Regions from separate parts of the Amycolatopsis sp. lyj-109 genome, predicted to be linked through region 1. Evidence: riboswitches for the same ligand, from Rfam matches in the RefSeq annotation. Region 1 holds a riboswitch; the other holds the start of a gene.
What was found. A riboswitch is a leader RNA that binds a small molecule or an ion and turns the genes downstream of it on or off. The one in region 1 is predicted to bind thiamine pyrophosphate.
Positions count from the first base shown of each region.

Region 2: another riboswitch for thiamine pyrophosphate. It lies ahead of ACLJQF_RS07705 (thiamine ABC transporter substrate binding subunit); the one in region 1 lies ahead of thiC (phosphomethylpyrimidine synthase ThiC).

Region 1 covers NZ_JAJPWR010000015.1:189,238-193,440, reverse strand. Annotated here, with positions in the region: gene thiD (bifunctional hydroxymethylpyrimidine kinase/phosphomethylpyrimidine kinase) at 2-805, opposite strand; gene thiC (phosphomethylpyrimidine synthase ThiC) at 802-2,436, opposite strand; TPP riboswitch at 2,430-2,551, opposite strand; gene ACLJQF_RS30905 (S1C family serine protease) at 2,590-3,501, opposite strand; gene ACLJQF_RS30900 (glycoside hydrolase family 15 protein) at 3,703-4,203, shown strand, end outside.
Region 2 covers NZ_JAJPWR010000003.1:70,098-74,300, forward strand. Annotated here, with positions in the region: gene ACLJQF_RS07700 (ABC transporter permease) at 1-915, opposite strand, end outside; gene ACLJQF_RS07705 (thiamine ABC transporter substrate binding subunit) at 999-2,048, opposite strand; TPP riboswitch at 2,071-2,177, opposite strand; gene ACLJQF_RS07710 (4a-hydroxytetrahydrobiopterin dehydratase) at 2,210-2,494, shown strand; gene ACLJQF_RS07715 (hypothetical protein) at 2,863-3,198, opposite strand; gene ACLJQF_RS07720 (hypothetical protein) at 3,201-3,668, opposite strand; gene ACLJQF_RS07725 (ArsR family transcriptional regulator) at 3,665-4,203, opposite strand, start outside.

The sequences.
Region 1 (4,203 bases):
CTCACGACAAGTGCGGTAGGACCCAGAACGGGGAGACGGGGCCGACACCCGCACCCAGCGGGTAGGCCTCCGCCACGCACCTCTCGATGAACTTCTTCCCCGCGGCGACGGCGTCCGGCACCGAGGCGCCCTTCGCCAGCGATGCCGTGATCGCCGACGCCAAGGTGTCGCCGCCGCCGTGGGTGTTCTCCGTCTCGTAGCGCGGGCCGCTGAGGGAGATGTACTCACGGCCGTCCGAGAGCAGGTCGACGCACTCGGTCGTCCCCTGCATGTGGCCGCCCTTGACCAGGACCCACTGCGAGCCGAACTCCAGCAGGGCCTCGGCGGCGGTCCGCTGCGAAGCCGCGTCGACCACGGAAACACCCGTCAGCAGCCGGACTTCGTCGAGATTCGGCGTGATCAGCGTCGCCCGGGGGAACAGCTCCGTGCGGATCGCCTCCAGTGCGTCCTCGCGCAGCAGGGCGTGTCCCGTCATCGACGCCGCCACCGGGTCGACCACGAACGGGAAAGGCCCGACCTCGTCCAGGGTCTTCGCGACCGCGCGGATGATCTCCGCCGTCGCCAGCATGCCCGTCTTGGCCGCGTCGACGCCCATGTCCGACGCCACCGCCTTGATCTGCGCCGTGACCACGTCGGCGGGTATCTCTGTGAAACCCTGCACGCCCAACGAGTTCTGCACGGTGACCGCGGTCAGCGCGACCAGTCCGTGCACTCCGTGCGCGAAGAACGTCCGCAGGTCGGCCTGGATGCCCGCACCACCGCCGGAGTCCGAGCCGGCGATGGTGAGGGCGGTCCGTGGGGTCATTGCCCCACCACGGGCAGGTAGACCTTGCCGCCGGACTCGGAGAACTCCGCCGACTTCGAAGCCATGCCGGCCTCGATGGCCTCCACAGTGGACAGTCCGTGTTCCTCCGCGTACTTGCGGACGTCCTGCGTGATCCGCATCGAGCAGAACTTCGGGCCGCACATCGAGCAGAAGTGCGCGGTCTTGGCCGGCTCGGCGGGCAGGGTTTCGTCGTGGAACGAACGCGCGGTGTCCGGGTCCAGCGACAGGTTGAACTGGTCGTTCCAGCGGAACTCGAACCGCGCCTTCGACAGCTCGTCGTCCCATTCCTGCGCGTACTTGTGCCCCTTGGCCAGATCCGCGGCGTGCGCGGCGATCTTGTACGTGATGACGCCGGTCTTGACGTCGTCGCGGTTGGGCAGGCCGAGGTGCTCCTTCGGCGTCACGTAACACAGCATCGCCGTGCCGTACCAGCCGATCTGCGCCGCGCCGATGGCCGACGTGATGTGGTCGTACGCCGGCGCGATGTCCGTCGCGAGCGGGCCGAGGGTGTAGAACGGTGCTTCACCGCAGAGCTTTTCCTCGAGCTCCACGTTTTCCTTGATCTTGTGCATCGGCACGTGGCCGGGGCCCTCGATCATCACCTGGACGTCGTGCGAACGCGCGATGTGCGTCAGCTCACCGAGGGTCTCCAGCTCGGCGAACTGGGCGCGGTCGTTGGCATCGGCGATCGAGCCGGGGCGTAGGCCGTCGCCGAGGGAGAACGTGACGTCGTACTGCCGGAGGATCTCGCAGAGTTCCTCGAAGTGCGTGTACAAAAAGGACTCCTGGTGGTGCGCCAGGCACCACGCGGCCATGATCGAGCCGCCGCGGCTGACGATGCCGGTGACGCGCCGCGCGGTCAGCGGGATGTAGCGCAGCAGCACGCCGGCGTGCACGGTGACGTAGTCGACACCCTGTTCGCACTGCTCGATGATGGTGTCGCGGTACACCTCCCACGACAGCTTTTCCGGTTCGCCGTCGACCTTTTCCAGCGCCTGGTAGATCGGCACGGTGCCGACCGGTACCGGCGAGTTGCGGATGATCCACTCCCGCGTTTCGTGGATCCGCTTGCCGGTGGAGAGGTCCATGATCGTGTCGGCACCCCAGCGGGTCGCCCACACCATCTTGTCGACCTCTTCCTCGACCGACGACCAGACGGCCGAATTGCCCATGTTGGCGTTGATCTTCACCAGGAAGTTCTTGCCGATGATCATCGGCTCGGCCTCGGGGTGCTTCCGGTTGGCCGGGATCACCGCGCGGCCGCGGGCGACCTCGTCGCGCACGAATTCGGGCGAAACCCGTTCCCTGGCGGCGATGTACTCCATTTCCCGGGTGATGACGCCCTGTTTGGCCCACCCGAGCTGGGTGTTGTGCTCACGTCCGTCGGCCCAGCCGGCGCGCAGCCGGTGAAGTCCACTGTGGACGTCGATCTCGACCTCCGGGTCCGTGTACGGGCCAGAGGTGTCGTAGACGTCGAACTGCTCACCGTTGGAGAGATCGATCCGCCGGACGGGGACGCGGAGCCCGGATTCGGTCTGGTTGTACGCCTTGTGCGAGCCGGTGATCGGTCCCGTGGTCACGGAGACGTCCTTGTTTTCCAGCGTCGTCAACGACTTTCACTCCCTACGCCGGCATTACCCGGTCAGGTTCATGCGGTCGGTGACGCCTGCGAAACGCAAGTCACCCTCTCAGCCCGCCATGGCGCGAGCTCCCGCGTTGGTGTTGTGTCCCCGACCATGCCACGCCGACGCGCGATACTCAAGTCAGCCGACCAACTCTGCCGGGGTGGCGTAGACGTCGACCATGGCGCCGTTGCGCAGCACGGTGATCGGCAGTGCGGTGCCGATCACTTCCGCGAACAGCTGCCGCTGGATGCCTTGGGCGTCCGACACGCGGGTGCGCCCGACGGTCAGCACGAGGTCGCCGGCCTTGAGTCCCGCCCGGTCGGCGGGACCGCCGGCGACGACTTCGTGCACCCGCAGTCCGGCGTTCTGCCCGGTGCGCCCGGCGACGTCGTCCGGCAGCGGCGCGGGCACCCCGACGACGCCGAGGTACGCCCGCCGCACGCGGCCCTCGACGACGAGCGTGTCGATGATCCGCCGCGTCGTCGCGTTGATCGGCACGGCGAGCCCGAGGCCGAACCCGGCGACGGCGGTGTTGATGCCGACGACCCGGCCGGCGGAGTCGGCGAGCGCGCCGCCGGAGTTGCCGGGGTTGAGCGCGGCGTCGGTCTGGATGACGTCCTCGATCACGCGGGTGGTGCGCCCCTGCCGCACCGGCAGCGCCCGCCCGAGCGCGCTGACGACCCCGGCGGTGACGGTCCCGGAGAACCCGAGCGGGTTTCCGACGGCGACGACGAGCTGCCCGACGACGAGCCGATCGGCGTCGCCCAGCACCGCGGCGGCCGGCGTCGCGCCCCGGGCGCGCAGCACGGCGAGATCGGACAGCGGATCGGCCCCGACGACGTCGAAGGGCACCTCGCTGCCGTCGGCGAAGGTGGCGACCCCGCGCCGGTGGTCGCTGACGACGTGGGCGTTGGTGAGCAGGTGCCCGTCCTCGGCGAAGACGACGGCCGAGCCGCTGCCGCGCGCGAGCTGGACCCCGGCGACGTGCGGGGTGACGGTCTTCGCGACGGTGCTGACCGCGCGCGAGTAGGCGTCCATCGCCTCGTCCATGGCAGCCCCCGATTACACCGTTGCAGGTAATACAATTCTGCGCCCGGTTCGGCGGGAACTCCGTTCGCTGTCCGTGAACCGGCGGCCGGACCAGTGACGGTCAGTGGTTCACCGGATCGGACCATGCGCCGGTGAAGAATCGGCGGCAGACTCCCAAGTCGCTTCTGTAACGGTGCAGAAGCGATCTTCTGTGGGGTTGATATGCGAAAACTCATCTTCGGCGCCCTCGCCGGGCTGCTGGTCACCGGCCTGATCCCGGCGACCGCGGCGGCGCAGGGTGAGGCTCCCGGAACGCCCGGGGCCCATCCCAGCTGGCTACCCGCGAACAAGACCGGGTTCGGGACCGCGCACGACCGGTCCAGCAACGTCTGGTTCACCCTCCAGGGCGGGCAGCTGTCCGAGGTCTACTACCCGGACCTGTCGACACCGAGCGTCCGCTCGATGAACTTCGTCGTCACGGACGGCCGCAGCTTCGCCGTCACCGACTACTCGGCGAAGTCGCAGCAGGTGCGGCGGACCGACGACGACAGTTTGGTTTACGAGCAGACCAGCACCGACGACCAGCACCGCTGGCGCCTCCGCAAGACCTACGTCACCGACCCGGCCGCCACGACCGTGCTGGTCGACGTCGACTTCCAGTCCCTCACCGGGCGGCCCTACCAGCTCTACGCGGTCGCCGACCCGGACCTCACCAACGACGGC
Region 2 (4,203 bases), on a different contig from region 1:
GTCCCAGCCGGAGACCTGAAGGGCGCCTTTCTCGCCGGTGCCGGTCAGGGCCCGGTACCCGGCGAGGCTCCAGCCGTCCTCAGTGGACACCGATTCGGCGAGCAGCGCGACGATCGGCGTCACCAGCAACGCGAGCACGACGCCCGCCGCGCCGACGACCCACCACTCGCCGCCGCGAGGACGTCGCGCCTGACCCGAGCCGATCCGGGCCCCCTCCTTGCGCCGCCGCGCCAGCCCGCCGAGCACCAGCGCGGCGACCACGGCCGTGAACTGGATCAGCGAAAGCGCCGCGGCCCCCGAGAGGTCGAGGAGGTCGACCGTGCGCAGGTAGATCTCGGTTTCCAGGGTCCGGTAGCGGGCACCGCCGAGGATGAGCACGACCCCGAAACTGGTGGCGCAGAACAGGAACACGACGGCCGCGGCGGACGCGATCGCCGGCGCCAGCGCGGGCAGCGTCACCGACCGGAAGGCCCGCCACGGCGACGCGCCGAGCGCCCGGGCCGCGTCGGTCGTCCGCGAATCCAGCCGCGCCCACAGCCCGGCGACGGTCCGCGCGACGACGGCGACGTTGAAGAAGGCGTTGGCCAGCACGATCGGCAGCACGCCACCGTCCGGCCACAGCGCCCGGAACGCCAGCCCGACGACCACGGTCGGCAGCACGAACGGCACCAGCACCAGCGTCCGCGCCAGGCCGACACCGGGCAGCCGCACCCGGGCCAGCAGGAACGCCACCGGCAGCCCGGCCAGCACCGCGACCAGCGTCGACGCGGCCGCGCTCGCGACCGTGAACCCGGCCAGCTGCCAGGTCCGCGCGTCTTTCAGGACCACTTCGAGCCCGCCCGCGGCGAACCCGCGGCTGATGATCGCCAGCACCGGCCAGGCGAAGAACACCACCAGGAAGCCGATCGGGGCCAGGCCGAGCAGTGCCAGGCCGAGCCCGCGGGCCGTCCGCGGCGGGGCTGTCGCTTTTCGGGGCGGAGTCCCGGATGGCACTGGTGTCACTGCACGAGCGTGCGCCATTCGCCGATCCACTTCTCGCGTCCGGCCTGCACCTGGTCCGCGGGCAGCGTCTGCGGCTTCTGCGGCAGCGGCGCGACCTGCGCCCAGCCCGCGGGCAGGTCGACGCCCTGGCGCGCCGGGTAGACGTACATGTTGGCCGCGACCGTCGCCTGGAACTGCTGGGACAGCAGAAAGTCGACGACCTTGCGCGCGTTCTCGACCTGCTTGCCGTTCGCCAGCACGCCGGCGTACTCGACCTGCCGGTAGCAGGTGTCGAGCAGCGCTTTGGTGCGCGGCTTCCCGTCGTCGCCGATCTCGGCGGCCGGCGACGACGCGTACGAGACGACGATCGGCCGCGGCCCCTTGCCGGACGAGCCGGAGAACTGCTTGGTGTACGCCTCTTCCCAGCCGCTGACCACCTTGACGCCGTTGGCCTTCAGCTTCGTCCAGTAGTCCTTCCAGCCGGCCTCGCCGTACTTGGCGACGGTGCCGAGGAGGAACGCCAGCCCGGGGGACGCCGTCGCCGGGTCCTCGGCGACCAGCAGGTCCTGGTACTTCGGGTCGGCCAGGTCGTCGTAGGTCTCCGGCGCGGGGATCCCCTTGGTGGTGAAGTAGTTCGTGTCGACGTTGACGCAGACGTCACCGACGTCGACCGCGGACAGCCGGTGCTCGGGGTCGACGGCGTAGCGCTGCGGCCCGCGGTCGGCCTCGGGGCTGGTGTAGGGCTCGAAGACGCCCTCGCTGAGCGCGCGTGAGGCGAAGGTGGAGTCAACGCCGAAGGCGACGTCGCCGATCGGGTTGGCCTTCGTCAGCACGAGCTTGTTGGTCAGCGATCCGGCGTCGCCCTGCTTGAGCACGGAAACCTTGATGCCCGACTGCTTCTGGAAGGCGTCGAGCACCTCCTGCGGCGCGAGGAAGGAATCGTGCGTCACGAGGGTGACGGTGGGCGTCTGCTGCGTACCACCGTCACCGTCCGACAGCGAGCACCCAGCGGCGACGGCGCTGACGGCGGCGATGGCCGTCGCGGCGCGCACAGCCCTGCGTTTCATCTACCCTCCTGCACTTCGCCGGACGCGGAGGGAAGGCCCTCCCGTCGCCGGCATGATCCGGTCAGGTGCGAACGGTCGCGGAGTGACCCGCCTCTCAGCCCGGCTGACCGGACTCCCGTGGCAACCGTGCAGCGTAGTCCAGGACGGACGACCATGGAGACATGACGGAAATCTTGAGCGACTCCGAGGCCGATCGTCTTCTGCGCACCGGCTGGACCCGGTCCGGCGCGGTCATCTCCCGCGAGGCGGAGCTGGCGAGCTTCCCCCAGGCGATCGAGGTGGTGGACCGCGTCGCGGTGCTCGCCGAAGCCGCCGACCACCACCCGGACATCGACATCCGCTGGCGCACGCTGACGTTCCGGCTCTCCACCCATTCGGCGGGCGGGCTGACGGCGAAGGACTTCGACCTGGCCGCGCAGATCGACTCGGTGCTCGATTCCGTGTGATCCCGGTTACGCTGAGTGCACCTTTGACCGGGTTCGACGTCTCTCGGTTACCGGAACCTTCGGGAGGGAGACACAGATGACTCAGGCAATCGTGGTCGGCACGGCAGCGTTCGCGGCAATGGTGGCGGCGGCCGGTGGGGTGCTCTGGTTCACCGCCCGCAACCGCCGTCACCTGGACGGCTGAGAGTTCGATCACAGCTGTTAACACGGGGCATGATCAGCGCGCTGTTCCTGCGGAAGCATCGGTTTTAAGCCCTAGGAAGCGCCATGAACAGCACCGCCGCCCTCACGCCCGCCCAGCGCGTCTGGATCAACACCCTCGCCCCCGCGGTGGTGCTGATCGTGATCGCCCTGCTGGGCCTGCTCGGCTAACGAATCCGGTCGGGCGGCGGAAATTCGACCGGCTTCTCGTCGGCCGTGGACCAGTACTCCAGACACGACAACCGGCCGTCATCGACGAACACGATGAGCCCGCCGTCCGGCACATCGGCTTCGGCCGCCACCGAGTTCTTCAGCTCCGCGCGCGGTATCGCGTCGTCCACCGCGAGGTCGATCGTGGGGCACCCGCAGCCGCACCGGCCGATCACCCGGGCCGTGGCGGCCTGCGCCCGCAGTTCCGCGGCACTGGGGAAGTCGGCCGCGAGCAGCGTGTCCAGGGCCGTCCGCTCGTTCGGCGTGAGCGGGCGGGCCGCAGCGTCGTCCACGATCAGTACCGGGACATGCTCGGGATCGTCTTCTCGGCGACCCCGATCAGATCTTCGACCTTCGCGACGTCGGCCGCCACGTCCTCGGCGGTGACCGAAGGCGCTTCGGAAGAGCGGTAAGCGACTTCGTTGCGCCGCACCCGCATCCGGTTGAAGGGCCGCAGAAGCGGCCCGAGCGGCGGATCGAGCTGCGCGAGAACCGCTTCGTAGACGGCGATGTGGCCACCGCGGCTCGTCGCGCGCAGGCCTTGGTTCTGCAGGACGGCCGCCAACGAACGCCGTGCGGCGTCATACGCCAGCGTGTAGGCGCCCTCTGGATCCGAGTCCAGCAGCTGCAGTGCCGAAGCGACGTGCGTGCGGGCCCGGCCCAGCTCCGCCTCCGCAGCCTCCCGCGAAGCCGGGACGGGTTCGAGGGAGCCGCGCGCGATGAGCGCGTCGATCGTGGCGCGGCCCTGGTTCCACCGGGTCATTCTGTCTCCTGATCGAGCTGCAGCGGAGCCAGCGGACGCTCACGCACGCTGGTGAGGAACGGATCCGAGCTGCTCGACGCCCACGCCGACGGCGAGATTCGGTGGACGTTGACTTCGCGCCCCAGCCGCCGCGACACGCCCTCGGCCAGGTCGAAGAGCTCGTCCGGATCGGGCGAACCGACGACGAGGACATCGACGTCACCCGGCGGCGGCCCCGGTTCGCCGCTGTAGCGCGCGGCCCAGGACCCGTAGATGTAGGCCTCGCGCACGCCCGCCACCCCGGACAGGGCCTCGGCGAGCAGCGGCAGCGGCCCGAAGGTGACCGAGAGGACCTCGCTCAACGGCCGGTAGAGCGGGGTATCGGTGCGGGCTTTGACGAGCCGGCTCCGGCCGACCCGCCGGTCTTCGAGGATGCCGCCGACGACGAGCCGTTCGACCTCGCGCAGCACGGTCGTCGCCGAGACACCGAAAGCCTTGGCGAGCTCGGTGATGTTGTACTCGCGCTCGGGGTGCAGCAGGACCAGCGCGAGCAGCT